Regions from separate parts of the Rothia sp. HMSC064D08 genome, predicted to be linked through region 2. Evidence: riboswitches for the same ligand, from Rfam matches in the RefSeq annotation. Region 2 holds a riboswitch; the other holds the start of a gene.
What was found. Region 2 has a riboswitch for S-adenosylmethionine ahead of HMPREF2625_RS00880 (LLM class flavin-dependent oxidoreductase). Riboswitches for the same ligand answer to the same signal wherever they lie in the genome.
Positions count from the first base shown of each region.

Region 1: linked by a shared signal. The riboswitch ahead of HMPREF2625_RS00490 (methylenetetrahydrofolate reductase) and the one ahead of HMPREF2625_RS00880 (LLM class flavin-dependent oxidoreductase) in region 2 are both predicted to bind S-adenosylmethionine.

Region 1 is NZ_KV797887.1:69,548-76,952, reverse strand. It holds gene HMPREF2625_RS00505 (cytochrome P450) at 1-920, opposite strand, end outside; gene HMPREF2625_RS00500 (sugar porter family MFS transporter) at 1,208-2,689, opposite strand; gene HMPREF2625_RS00495 (aldo/keto reductase) at 2,810-3,811, opposite strand; SAM riboswitch class I at 4,125-4,233, shown strand; gene HMPREF2625_RS00490 (methylenetetrahydrofolate reductase) at 4,311-5,222, shown strand; gene metE (5-methyltetrahydropteroyltriglutamate--homocysteine S-methyltransferase) at 5,265-7,405, shown strand, end outside.
Region 2 is NZ_KV797887.1:177,732-185,136, forward strand. It holds gene HMPREF2625_RS00875 (ABC transporter ATP-binding protein) at 28-840, opposite strand; SAM riboswitch class I at 845-928, opposite strand; SAM riboswitch class IV at 1,096-1,205, shown strand; gene HMPREF2625_RS00880 (LLM class flavin-dependent oxidoreductase) at 1,310-2,737, shown strand; gene HMPREF2625_RS00885 (YchJ family protein) at 2,863-3,300, shown strand; gene HMPREF2625_RS00890 (hypothetical protein) at 3,339-3,998, shown strand; gene HMPREF2625_RS00895 (hypothetical protein) at 3,991-4,734, shown strand; gene HMPREF2625_RS00900 (hypothetical protein) at 4,759-5,280, shown strand; gene HMPREF2625_RS00905 (NCS2 family permease) at 5,597-7,066, opposite strand; gene HMPREF2625_RS00910 (NCS2 family permease) at 7,348-7,405, opposite strand, start outside.

The DNA.
Region 1 (7,405 bases), 110 kb from region 2:
GTCACCCGCGAATTCGCCGGAATAGTACGCCCGCCCAGCACGGTATCCTCGGTAGTCACGCGGCGGTTCGTCACCAGCGGGTCTTCAAGGCGCATAATCTCCTCAACCGCGGCGGCGATCTCCGCATGCCCCTCCCCCAGTGAGTCACGAAGTCGAGCTTGCTCCTGCGGGTTACGCGCCAAAAAGTTCACGATAATCCCAGCGCACGCCGAAACGGTCGAAAGCTCCCCCACCGTCCAGTTACGAATCAGGCTCACAATCTCTTCATCGGTCATGGTGCGCGGCTCTTGGCCGGGCAGCTGCACGGTGTCGGTCAGCAGCTCAGCGGTCACATCCTGTGGGTTCCCGGCGGCAGCCTGGTCGCGGCACGCATCCAGAAGCTCACGAATATAGGTGTCAAACTCAAGGGCTACCTTGCCGATCTGCTCGCGATCGCGGCGTAGCGTAGCCTCGCGGTTCTTCTCAATCCACTCGATCAGTGGCTTCTCAAGGCTTGCGGGCCAACCCATGAACGCATTCTGAATGCGCATCGCATAAGCCTGCGCGAACCCGTCCATCACATCAACCTCGGTACCGCGCGGCAGATCAGCCACCAGGTTCTTGACGACCTCACGAATTTTCGGCTCGAACTCCCTCAGGCGTTCGGGGGTGAAGTATTTGTCATTCACGGCGCGGAACGTTGTGTGTTCGGGCTCATCCATACCGTTCGGCACGGCGATGTGCCTAGTCGAGACGACATTCGAGTAAATTTCGGGATGGTCAAGCACATGCTGCACATCAGCGTTCTTAAACACGGAGTAGCCCATGAACTCGTCGTGCGCTACGGGGCAGCGGCGGCGCATCTCGTCATAAGCGGCCACCTGGTTCTTCTGAACCTTCTCGCTGCGCAAATCCCAATCATTTTTTACGTTGTCTGTCACGACTTTCTGCCTTCTAGAAGTCACAGGTATGCGGGTGCCGTCAAGTATGCGCGACCGTGCGCTATCCGTGGAGTCGGCAGCGGGAATATCGCGCGACGGCACCACAACCGAAGGATCGTTATAACATCTTTGACACTATCACTTATCCCTCGCCCTCGCAGGATAGGAGTGCCTTTGCTGTGTGGGTATGCAGAGTATCCAGCGACCTTATTTATCCGTGAGCAAGGTGGTTTTTGACACGAACAGGTCGGAAAATCCTACCTGCTCGCGTCCTAGCGAAGCCTCGTCTACCGAGTAGCCGCAAACGGATAGGCGGTGCCTGAGATAACGCCCGCCTCCACGTCTTCCAGGGTTTTGCCGCGAGTCTCGGGCAGGTTACGCCACATGAGCACGGCAATCAGCACGTTCACAACCATGAACCCGAAGAATGAGCCGGTCAGTCCCAGCGCACCCAAAATAACCGGGAATATGAGGGAAAGCAGACCGTTCATCATCCAGCCGCAAAATGCGGAAAGACCCATGCCGACCGCCCGCACCCGAAGCGGGAACAGCTCGCTCATCAGCACCCATGTCGAAACGTTCAGGCAAGTCTGCATCGACCCCACGAACCCAACCACAAGCGCCAGAATGATATAGGGACGTGCGGGGCTGCCCTCCGGCAGGAGCATAGACGCTACCCCGATCAGCAGGTGGAAAAACGCGGTCAGCGAATACCCAGCGATCACCATCGTGCGGCGGTTCACGCGCTCCATCATGCGCAGCGACAAGATTGAGCCGAGCACGGCGATAGCGCCCGGCGCGATATTCGCAATGAGCGCCGAACCCTCGTCAAACCCGGCCTCTTTAAGCACTTTAATGCCGTAGTACATGATCGAGTTAATACCAGTGAGCTGCTGCCCGGCACCCACCAAAATACCAACCAGCAGAATCCGCACAAACCATTTTTCACGCAGGATTTTACCCGTACTTCCCCTAGTCTCCGCGCCGATTTGGGTGCGCGTTTCCTCAAGCGAACGCGCGATGTCCGCAATTTCGGCATCGGCACGTTCGGCGGGGCGGATACGCCGCATAATGGCGCGCGCATCCTCGGTGCGCCCCTGTGCGATAAGCCAGCGTGGGGATTCGGGCATGCGGAGCATACCGATGAAAAGCGCGAACGCAGGCAAGGCGCAGACGGCGAACATCCACCGCCATACGCTGTCGTGTTCGCCCCAGAGGTTGCCGATGATGGCGTTCACGATGAATGCGGCTAGCTGCCCGCCGACGACCATGAGTTCGTTGCGCCCGGAGAGTGAGCCGCGAATTTCGTAGGGTGCGAGTTCGGCGAGGAATACAGGCACGACTGCGGATGCGCCTCCCACGGCGAGCCCGAGCATCGTGCGGCCCATCAACAGTACAGCAATGCTGGGGGTGAAGACGCATGCGAGCGCGCCCGCGATGAAGAGGACTGAGAGTCCGATGATGGTTCTGCGCCGTCCGATGGCATCTGAGATGCGCCCGGTGACCATGGCTCCGAGGGCGGCAGCGAAGGCGAGGGATCCTGTGACCCAGCCTTGAATGGTGTTGTCCATGCCGAGTTCACGGCTCATGGGGTCGAGGGCACCGTTAATAACGCCGGTATCGTACCCGAAGAGGAGCCCGCCGAAGGTTGCCACCAGCGCGATAACCCCTAGGCGGCGGGTGTGCGCGCCCTGCCCGAGCGGGGGTAGTGCACTGGCGCGGTTCGGCGGCTCGGTGGGGATGCTCATGCGGGTATTTTTGTCTTTCATGCGGGTCTTGTACGGCACAGATTGAGAGACCGCACAGTCTTTAAACGCTTGCTGGCTTGGGTATATTCCCGATTAGTTATATTCCCATTTGGCTATATTTATGGATGGGAAGGAGAAGTGTCAGAAAAGCGCTATGCGCTCGGGGGCCGGGAAAATCTCGTTGAGCCGCGCCAGTTCGTCATCATTGAAATGTACGCTTGCGGCCTGCGCGTTTGCGCGTACTTGTTCGGGGGTGGTTGCCCCGGCGATCACGCTGGCGACGGGGTTCTGCTGTTTGAGCCAAGAGATGGATGCTTGAACCTCAGAGATCCCCAGATCGGCGCAGAATTCGCTGTAGGCATCGAGTTGTTCCCAATCGGCTTGCGCGAGTACCTGCGCTTTGGAGTGCGACAGACGTGACCCTGCAGGGATGCTGTCGCGGCGGTATTTTCCGGTCAAAAGCCCGTTGGCGAGCGGGAAATACGGGAGCACCCCCAGCCCGAAGTGGCGGGCGGCGGGAAGAATTTCGAGTTCGGCGCGGCGATCCAGCAGGTTGTAGTGGTTTTCGGCGGCAATAAACCGCTCAGTGCCGAGTTCGCGGGCGAGATGCTCGGCGTGGGCAAGCTGCCACCCCGCAAAGTTGGAGTGCCCCAGGTAACGAACCTTTCCGCTGGTCACGAGCGTATCGAGAGCAGATAGGGTTTCTTCCAGCGGGGTGTTCGGGTCGGGGCTGTGGTAGAAATACAGGTCAATGTACTCGGTTCCAAGGCGGCGCAGTGAACCTTCGACGGCGCGCATGATGTATCGGCGTGAGCCGCGCGCATCCCAGTCGTTGCCGTTGAGGGTACCGGTGGGAAGCCCAAATTTGGTGACGATGATCAGGTCATCGCGGTTGAGGTTGAGTTCGCGCATCGCGGTACCGAACATGGTTTCTGACAGCCCGGGTTCGGCGCCGTACAGGTCGGCAATATCGAAGAAGCCGATACCCGTCTCGACTGCGGCGGCGATCACGGCGTTGGTGCCTTCCTGAGTTTGAGTGGGGGTGCCGGGGCGTCCCAGGTTGTTGCAGCCGATACCGACGGAGGGCACGACCAGCCCGGAGTTCCCCAGGCGTGCATATGCGGGAGATTCGATGCGTTCCATACGTTTACTCTACCGTGTTTGACAGTATGTGGTCGCAACATGACGTTCACGGCGCTCTGCAATTCTCCCGCGAGCAGATAGTTTTGTGACGAGCAGATAACATTCCGCTATCTGTTCGTCGAAATACTATCTGCTCGCGGCTAAACTCGCGGCCAAATCAGGTGGAGGGTTCAATCCGCCGATCCGAACTGCCGCGAACCCGTATGACGTATTGTTTCGCCGCATCCCACAATATTAAGCGGTTATGACCGCTCGACGACATGTGCCGACATATTCTTGCTGGCACCGCGCATCCTGCCTAGAATAGGAACGTTATCTATCCAGAGCGACCGAGAGATCTGGCTCTTAGACGTCGCAGCAACCTCGCCAGCCTCCACCCGTTGGGTGGACGGACAAGGTGCTCCCGCCAGAACCGATAGAAGTGAATTCCCTTCGCGTCTTGCTAAGATTCGGCGTACCTTCGGGCACGCTTCTATCGGGTGAACACGGAGGAATGAAAATGACGACAGTTCACCCGGCTCTTTCTTACGAGCTGTATCCGCCACGATCGCACGCAAGCTGCGATTCCCTGCTCAAAACCATCACCGAGCTTGAGCAAACCAACCCGGATTACGTTTCCGTCACCTATTCGGGCGATGCACAGCGCCGCCAAAAGACGCTAGCTCTGCTCGATCACCTAGTGCATGAAACCTCGCTGAACCCGCTGGCGCATCTAATATGCGTGGGGCATTCCGTGACCGATTTGGAACGCTCGGTTCGTCTAATTCTGGGGCTTGGTGTGCGCGGGTTTCTGGCGTTGCGCGGCGATATTCCGCCCGAAGACACGCGCCCGCTTGAGCTGCCTTTTGCCCGCTACCTAGTGGAACTGATTCGCAGGGTGGAGCGCGAGGATTTCGCACATCTTGCCGCGGGGAAGGTGTCGATTGGGGTTGCGGCATACCCGCATAAGCACCCCGAATCTTCCTCCCTTCTTCAAGACATTGAGATTCTGCTTTCAAAACAGCGTGCCGGGGCGGATTTCGCCATCACTCAGGTTTTCTTTGAGACCGAACGCTATTCGGGGCTGGTGGATGCGGCACGCCTTGCCGGGGTGGAGATGCCCATTATCCCCGGTATTATGCCCGTTACCTCGCTGACTCGTCTGACGAAGCTGTGCGAGCTTGCCGGGCTTGAAGTGCCGCGCGAGCTGGCGCATCGCCTGGAAACCGCGAGCGATCCGCGCGAGCTGCACCGCATCGGCGTGGAACATGCGCTCGACCAATGTCGCAAGGTGCTTGATGCTGGCGCCCCCGGCCTGCATTTCTTCACATTTAACGAGCATGAGGCTGTGCTGGACGTCCTCGAAGAACTCGACGTTCCGCGCTACTCGAACCGTTTCAAACTCCCCCTGAGCGATCTTCAATACCTCTAAACTCCCCTTTTATTTGACACCCTCCCACAGTAAGGAACTAGGATGACCCGCACCCCATTCCCCGCAGCAACCATCGTCGGTTACCCCCGCGTGGGCCGTTTCCGCGAGCTGAAGAAGGCACAGGAAGCGTTCTGGAAAGGCAAAATCACGCAGGATGAGCTGCGCCAGGCGGCCGCAGATGTGCAGCGCACCTACTATGATCGTGTGATTGAGCGCGGTCTTAGCGCCACCGATTCGTCTATTCCGGCGACTTTCTCGTACTACGATCAGGTGCTCGATGCCGTGCGCCTTTTCACCCTCGTGCCCAAGCGCCTTGCCGACGCCAAGGATGCGCGCGGTCTGCTCGATCTGCCCGGGTACTTTGCTCTAGCGCGCGGCACAGAGACGCTGCCTCCGCTGGAGATGACGAAATGGTTCGATACGAACTACCACTACCTGGTGCCCGAGATCGGTCCGGATACCGAGATCAAGCTGAATCTTGAGGCTATCGACGAGCAGCTTGAAGTCGCCAAGGAGCACGGGGTGACGGTGCGCCCGCAGCTGGTCGGCCCGCTCACTCTGCTTCTCGGGGCGAAAGCCGAGCAGGGTTCGCCCGAAGGGTTCACACCGCTGGATCGCCTTGACGATTTCGTGAAAGCCTACCAGCAAGTGCTCGCTAAGCTGGCGGAGCGCGGAGTGCAGTGGGTGCAGCTCGACGAACCCGGTCTGACAGTGGACCGCGATATTCTCAACACCAAAATCGCCGAATTGGCGCGTAAAACTTACACCGCGTTGGCAGCCGAAACGAACCGCCCCGCAATCCTGGTGACAAGCCCCTACGGCAACCTGCGCGAAAACCTGCCCGCGCTGTTAGACACCGGTATTGAGGCGCTGCATCTCGACCTGGTCTCTACTCTCTACGATGCCGAGGCGCTGACCGCCTTTAAAGACTCCGGCGTAACCCTGGTGGCGGGTGCCATTAACGGGCGCAATATTTGGCGTGCCGACCTGCGAGCGCTCCTGCACGCACTCCAGAACATTAACGGCGGTGCGGTGGCGGTTGCGTCCTCAACCTCCCTGCAGCATGTGCCGCACGATCTCGACCTTGAAGACCCCACCGATGTGCCCGTAGACGGTCTGGCTTTTGCCGACCAAAAAGTCGCCGAGATCGTGACTCTTGCCCGCGGTCTTGCCAACGGTGAGTCTGCGGTTGAAGCAGAGTTGAAGACCGCCGACGAAGCGCTGGCACGTTTCACAGCGGATCCGCGTAAGCATAATACGGCAATCCGTGAGCGTGCCGCATCCGTGAAACCGCAGGATTTTGAGCGTCCCGAACTGAAAATCCGCCGGGATGCCCAGGCTGACCTGAATCTGCCGAAGCTGCCGACCACGACCATTGGTTCGTTCCCGCAGACCGGCGATATTCGCCGCCACCGTGCAGAGGCACGTGCCGGTAAAATCACGCAGCAGCAGCTTGACGAGTTCCTGCGTGAAGAGATCGCCTCCGTTATTAAACTCCAGGAAGACTTGGGCCTGGATGTGCTCGTGCACGGTGAGGCCGAACGTAACGACATGGTGCAGTACTTCGCCGAGAATTTCGATGGTTTCGCCACGACGAAGCACGGCTGGGTGCAGTCCTACGGTTCGCGTTGCACCCGTCCATCGGTGCTGTTCGGCGATGTGAAACGCTCGGGTGAAGGGCTGCGCGGCGAGGCCGTGACCGTGCCCTGGATTTCCTACGCCCAGTCGCTCACCGATCGTCCCGTCAAGGGCATGCTGACCGGCCCGGTGACTATTCTGGCCTGGTCATTCGTGCGTGATGACCAGCCGCGCGAGGAAACCGCAAACCAGGTGGCGTTGGCGCTCGCCGACGAAATCGCCGATTTGGAAGAGGCGGGCATACGCATCATTCAGGTGGATGAACCGGCACTGCGTGAGCTTCTGCCACTGCGCCGTGATGAGCAGCCCGCGTACCTGAAGTGGTCGGTGAATGCGTTCCGCCTGGCGACGAGTGCGGTCGAGGATAAAACTCAGGTTCACACCCACCTGTGCTACTCAGAGTTCAATGAGATTATTGATTCGATTAATGCCCTGAATGCGGATGTGACCAGTATTGAGGCGGCGCGCTCGCATATGGAGCTGTTGGCGGATATTCCCGAGAGCTATGTTTCGGGGCTGGGCCCGGGCGTGTGGGATATTCACTC
Region 2 (7,405 bases):
CAACGATGCGCGTGCGGTCCGCAAGACCTAGCGTTCGTTCACGCCCAGCTCGGCAAGAAGCTCGGCGCGCAGGCTCGTGAGTTTACTATCGGCGCGATCACGCGGTCGTGGTGTATCTATCGTGACGATGCGCTGGATCGTGGCGGGCGCATCGGCTGAATTCTTACCGAGTACGATCACCCGGTCCGAGAGGTACAGCGCTTCTTCTACATCGTGCGTGACGAGCAGAATCGTGGTCGGGTCTTGCCGGTGAATGTCGAGCAGTAAATCCTGCATATTGATGCGGGTCAGCGCATCGAGTGCACCGAACGGTTCATCGAGTAGCAGCACCCCGGGGTTGCGAGCCAGCGCCCGCGCCAGGGAAACACGCTGTGCCATGCCGCCGGAAATCTCGCGCGGATGGTGGGTTCCGTACTCGCTTAGCCCCACAAGATTCAGCAGGCGCTGCACATCTCTTGTGCCTTGAGATTTCGGGGTTCCCGGCGGCAGCCCGAGCGCCACATTATCGGCGACGGTGCGCCAGGGCAGTAGGCGCGGTTCCTGAAAACCGATCGCCACGCGGTCATCAAGCCCCTTCACCTCGCGTTCGCCAATGCGCACTCGCCCGCTCGTGATGCGGTTCAGTCCGGCGGCGGCACGCAGCAGCGTTGATTTGCCGCATCCTGACGAACCGATCACCGAAATAATCTCGCCTTCTGCGGCGGTAAACGATATGTCACGCAGAACTTCGTGCGTGCCTTTGCCCGGCTGTGGGAAAGACTGGCCTACGGACTCGAAGGCGATAGGTTGTGCCGTGGTGTTCTGTGCCGCGGTGAGTACGGCTGCATGTGTTTGCGTCATCTCACGTCCATCGTTCCTGGCGTTAGCACCCGCACTCGGGTTGCTGCGATGTCGTGGAGCCAGGTCTCTCAATCGCTCTGGATGGGTAATACCCTTCAACGGTAGGGCAGAGCGCCCGCGGTGCGCCAAGAATATGTCGCAAGATGTCTTTACGTTGCGTTTGTGGTGCGTAACATTACGGGCGACAGTCACAAACATTAATATTCGTCATAATATCGCACCAACCACGACACCCCTTATACACTCAAAAACAAGGATTATGAGTCCCGGCGTAAAGCTCTGGCTAGCCGGGCGGCAACCCTCTCCCGTAGCGGGGTGCTCCAGATGATGATCTGGCTTCAAGGGACACGAAGCAAGTACGGCGCGAATGCGCCACCTGCACGACTTGGAACACCAAGAAGGTCACCACTTATAAAGGAGGCGGCGCGCGGGGTGCAGGAATACCCGAACATTCGCGAAAGGAACGTAGATGGCTGAGCAGAAGAAGCGCATCGCAGTTAACGCATTCGACATGACCTGTGTGGGTCACCAGAGCTTCGACCTCTGGCGCCACCCCCGCTCCCGCGCTACCGAGTACAACACCATCAAATACTGGACCGACCTGGCACAGATCCTTGAGAAGGGCTTCTTCGACGGCGTATTCTTAGCCGATGTTGTGGGCATCTACGATATTTACAAGAACTCCGCCGCACCCGCTATCGAAGGTGGCGCGCAGGTGCCCGTGAACGATCCGTTCATGCAGATCTCCGCAATGGCTGCCGTAACTGAGCACCTAGGCTTTGGCGTGACCTCAGCCGTCACCTACGAGCAGCCCTATACGCTCGCACGCAAGTACGCTTCCCTTGACCACCTCACCAACGGGCGCGTGGGCTTTAACGTGGTGACCTCATACCTGCCCTCCGCCGCCGAATGCCAGGGCCTCGAAACCCAGATTGAGCACGATACCCGATACGAACTCGCCGAAGAATTCTTGGATGTCTGCTACAAACTCTGGGAAGGCTCCTGGGAAGACGGCGCGGTCGTCAAAGACCGCGAGAAGGGCATCTACGCCGACCCCGCCAAGGTGCACCCGATTCAGCACAAGGGCAAGTACTTCAGCGTGCCTGGTGCGGGTCTAACCGAACCCAGCCCCCAACGCACCCCCGTGATTTTCCAGGCGGGCGCATCCAGCCGCGGGCAGAAGTTCTCGGGCAAGCATGCCGAAGTTGTGTTTATCGGTGCGCTCCGCCCCGATCTGACCCGCATTATTACCGACCGTATCCGTGACCGTGCCGAAGAGAACGGCCGCGGCCGCGACGAAATCAAGGTTTTCGCGATGCTCTCCATCATTGTGGACGAAACCGAAGAGAAGGCGAAGGCAAAGTACGAAGAGTACCGCAAGTACGTGAACCTGGAATCTTCGCAGGCCATTATCGGCGGCTGGTCCGGCGTGGATCTTTCCCAGTTCGACGAAGACGAGGTACTCAACTATGTGAAGACCGAGTCGATTCAGTCCTTCCTCACCCCCTTCACCCTGCAGGCCAAGGATAAGCAGTGGACGCGTAAGGATATTGCCGAGCACTGCACTATTGGCGGTATGGGCGAGGTTATTGTGGGCGACCCGCAGCAGGTGGCCGACGAGCTTGAACGCTGGATTGATGAAGGTGGCCTGGACGGTATTAACCTGGCATACCACGTTTCGCCCGGCTCCTTCGAGGACTTCATCGAGTTCGTGGTTCCCGAGCTGCAAAAGCGCGGGCGCTACCGCACCTCCTATGAGGGTGAGACCCTGCGCGAAAGCCTGTTCGGCAAGGGACAGACTAAGGTTGCAGACTCCCACCCGGCCGCGAAGTACCGCGGCGCCTACGTGGGTAAGCCCTCCACAGCAGACACCCCGGCACGCGCGATCGCGAACTAACCAACTCTGCTTCGTTTCCTCCACAATATATTGAAAACAGTGCAGAACCCGCCCCTCTCCGGTTTGACCGCCGGGATGGCGGGTTCTCGCATGCCCGAACCTGGTAGCCCTTTAGAATGGGGTGCATGAGCGAAACAACCCTATATGATCCTCAAACCCGCTGCCCCTGCACAAGTGGCGAGGTATACGGTGCCTGCTGCGGGCGGTACCTGGGCGAGTTTGCCGCATCCGGAACCCTGAACGCGCCCACGCCGCTGGCTCTGATGCGCTCGCGATTTACCGCCTTCGCCCTGCACGATGCGCCCTACCTGCTGGCAAGCTGGCACCCGCACACGCGCCCCGCCGAGCTAACGCTGGATGAAACGCTGCGCTGGTACCGGCTGGATATTCTGGGCTCTTCGGGCGGTCCCTTCGATGCGGCGGGCACGGTCGAGTTCGCGGCGTACTACCGCTCAGTTCCCGGCACGCCCGCCGAAGAACGTGTGAAAGGTGCCATGCACGAAAAATCCCGCTTCGAGAAAGTAAACGGCACCTGGTACTACCTAGATGGCGAGGTCAGCTAAGCGTTTCCCCATCGTGCGGCATGGCAGAAATATTCCTCTTGTGGTATGTTTTTGCCATGATATCGGTCGCGGAATATGCCCAGCACGCCGGGGTGAGCCCCCGAAGCGTGCGTGCACGCCTTGAACGAGGATCTTTGAGTGGACAAAAAATCGCCGGGCGGTGGATGGTTTCAGATAACCCGCACGAGCATCACTCCGCACATGGGCGCAAAATCTCGATGTCATCCTTCAATCAACTTGCCGCCTATCTTGACGGTAACAGTGCATCCCTTACCCCCGATGCACGCCGCCGTGCCAAAGAACGTGCACATAACCTCTCCGAACGTGGGGTAGAAGCTCTTAGGCAGTATGCAGTGCGTGCAGATGCGAAACTTCAATTCTATGCTGTGCCTTCTGCTGACCTGCATGACTTGATGGACGAACGAACATTAGCGCTTACGGGTGTCAGCCACGAATATTCGGAAATTTACGGGGCTACCGTAGAAGCATATGTGACTCCCCACAATCTCGAATCCCTGAAATTTATCTACGCACTGCGTGAAGTTCCGGCACAGGATGCCAACGTTATTCTTCGCGCAGTCAAAGAGTTGCCTAAGATTCGTCCCTTGCACGTTGCGGTTGACCTCCTAGTTTCCAAAGACCCGAGAAGCGAGCGGGAAGCGGAACGCCTGATGAAAGAACTCATAAACCGTGCATGACCAGAAAACGATGAAAATCCCAGCCCAGGGCGCAGAACTTGAATCCTGGCTTGGGTTGGCAGACATTTCCGATCTAGTTCCTCAGGGTTGGTCCCTCGCCGGTGGAAGCATGATGAGGTTGCTCGCGTGTGAGCGTGGATATGAGGGCTCTCGGGCAACCCGAGATATTGACGTTGTTCTTAATATTCGCGCTCGACGTCGGCTTATTGGGGAATTCGTCCACGCACTCAAGAGCACAGGATTCGTCATTGATGGGTATAACGCTTCCGGGCAAAACCACCGATGGGTGCGAGGCTTAGCTCAAATTGATATTTTGGTACCTTCGGGACAATCCGAGAAAACCCTGTCCTATGACTTTTCCGGGCTGGGAAAAGTCCTGATGACTCGTGGTGCCCAATTTGGCATAGACCGCACATCGTCAGTTGCTGTGGAATGCGCGGGTCGCACGTTCTTGGTGAATCGCCCCGATGCCCTGGGGGCACTCTACGAAAAATGCTCAGCCCTTTTGAATAATGGCGACACACATAAACAACGCCATCTTCATGACATTTTGGTGCTTGTATGCCTGCTTTCAACCTCTGAACGCCGAGACCTGATAGGACTTAGCGGCAAACAAAGGTCAAGACTGGCATGGGGGCTGCGCAGAGCTTTAGCGGAACCCGGTATTGGCCGTCCTCGTGAGCGTGAGATGGCACAGGATATTGTGAGCTTCCTTGATGAAAGTCTCAAAAACTAGTCCTGTGTTTGCTATGTTTATGCCATGAGTGACGTTATCTCGCAGGAATCTTTCGACGCGCTCGCCCTCTATTTCAACGGGGGAGGGCACCTGCTTACCCCGGATGCGCGCCGCATCGCCGCCGAACGCGCCCGCATCCTCTGCACTTGCGGGCTCGATGCACTCCGGCAGTACACGCACCGCACCGGGATGACTGCGCACTACTACGTGGCACCCTACGATACGAGCGACTTGCTGCGAACGGGTGCGGATGCGCTCGCGCTCACCGGGGCTCGGCACGAACTTTCGGGGATGAAAACCCCTCTGATAGACGCCTACATTCTGCCCAGGGACCTCACAAAGTTTGCCCCGAATTGGGGTTTGGAACCTGCCCCTCCCGCGCGGGCGAACGTGATTCTGCGCAAGGTTTTTACCCTTCCGCGGGTGCTGCGCCTGCACGTGGCGGCAGACCTGCTGCACGCCTGCGATATTGGCGTGGTGGATGAGCGTGCACAAGAGGGGGCCGAGCGCATTATGAAAGAATTATGCCGCCCAAGCGAACGGTAGAATTCTCGATTAATCTGAGCCAGCCCGCGCCGTCTCTGAGCAAGAGGGCGCGGGCTGGCTCGCATTCAAACGCGTTGTCTGCGTGTATAGGTGCGCTGAATTGGGTTTACCTGAAAGTAAACCTATGCGAAGAATACCAGGAAAAACAGGTGAAGTTGTATACCTGCAGCCGTGAAATTTCTGACGTTTTCGAGTGCATATCCACACCCCCGTAGGTGTATAAAAAGGCTCTTTTTGAATAAAGCGTAGTTTTCCGCCGCTTCTCTTCAAAAAGAGCCTTTTTATACCCGATATATACCCGGGATTTCAGCCAACGCTAGTGCGTGAGACCGTTGATAATACCCATGCCGAAGTAGATAACGAACACCGCCGACACCACGTACATGAGCCAGTGCACCTCGCGCCCGCGACCCTGAACCAGGCGGATAAAGGCGTAGGAGACGAACCCTGCACCAATACCGTTAGCGATCGAGTATGACAGCGGCATGAAAATAATGGTCATGAACGCCGGGATACCCAGGCCCCAATCTTGCCAGTCGATATGCACGGCCTGGCGCACCATCAGGAACCCAACAACTACCAGAGCGGGGGCGACCGCCTCAAAGGGAACGATCGTCACCAGCGGCGAGGCGATAATCGCCACCAGGAACAGCACACCGGTTACGATATTCGCCAGACCTGTGCGGGCACCCTCACCAATACCGGTTGCCGACTCCACAAAAATCTGGTTCGCAGAGCCGGATGCGCCGCCGCCGACCACGGAACCGACCGCATCCACGAGCAGCACCTCGTTAATGTTCTCGACCTTGCCGTCCTTATCGATGGTGCCCGCTTCGGTTGCTAAGCCTACCGAAACGCCCATGGCGTCAAAGAAGACCGAGAGCAGAATAGCGAACACCAGCAGGGATGCGCCCAGCACGCCGATAGCGCCGAACGCGCCGAATCGTGCAGACCCGATAAGCGAGAAATCGGGGGCTGAGAAGGAAAAATTATTGAGCGCGGGAACGTTGAGCGACCAGCCGGTCGGGTTTCCTTTGCCGCTGCCGATATGGAAAACCGCCTCTAGGATGATAGACAGCGCGGTAGATGCCACTACGCCAATGAGGATAGCGCCGCGCACATTGCGGATAAACAGGGCGATGGTGAGGAAAAGACCGAAAATAAACACGAGAGTAGGCCAGCCAAGTAGGTGACCACCCACGCCGAACGAGACGGGAACGGTGGTTCCTGCGGCATCCGGCATGCGGCGGATAATCCCGGAATCAACCAGTCCGATAAAGGCGATAAAGAAGCCGATTCCCGCCACGATTGCGGTTTTGAGGCTCTCGGGGACCGCCTCGAAAACGGCGGTGCGGAAGCCGGTGAGGACCAGCACGGTCATAATAAGACCGGCGATAATCACCAAGCCCATAATATCTGCCCATGTCAGCCCGGGGGTGGTTGCGATCGTGGACGCCAGCAGCGCGTTGACGCCCAGTCCCGCCGCCATCGCGAAAGGCTGTTTAGCAATAACACCCATGAGGATAGTCATCACGCCGGCGACGAGCGCGGTGACCGCGGCGACCTGCGGCACGCCAAGGGTATTTCCCGCCGAGTCTGCGCCGGTGCCGATCACCAGGGGGTTGAGGACGACGATGTAACTCATAGCGAAGAACGCGGCGAGACCGCCACGAATCTCGGCTGAAATAGATGAGCCTCGTTCAGTGATTTTGAAGTAACGGTCCAGTGCGCCGCCCGATGCGTTGGGCTTGTGTGCCTGGGGAGCCGCGGTGTTCTCAGAAGACATTCGTGAAAATCCGTAGATACTCTCGTAGGATGCGCGCGCGGGTTTGCGCCGCAATAAGAAAAGCGTCCAACCCTCATGGCGGGTGTGACGCTTTTGTTACCACATTATTCTATGACGTTTAACCCTCAACGCGCTACTGACAGGAAGTTCCCAGGTCTTTAGCGGGGTGTGGGGACGTATTTCTGCCTTAAGCGGTAAAAATGGGTGATAAAAAGAGCCTTGATCGTGACTGAAGTTTTCACGATCAAGGCTCTTTTTATGGGGGAGGGAAAAGAGATGCTCTAACGCATCCACCCCTCAATCAGGCCCATTCCGAAATGCACCGCAAAAACTGCCGAA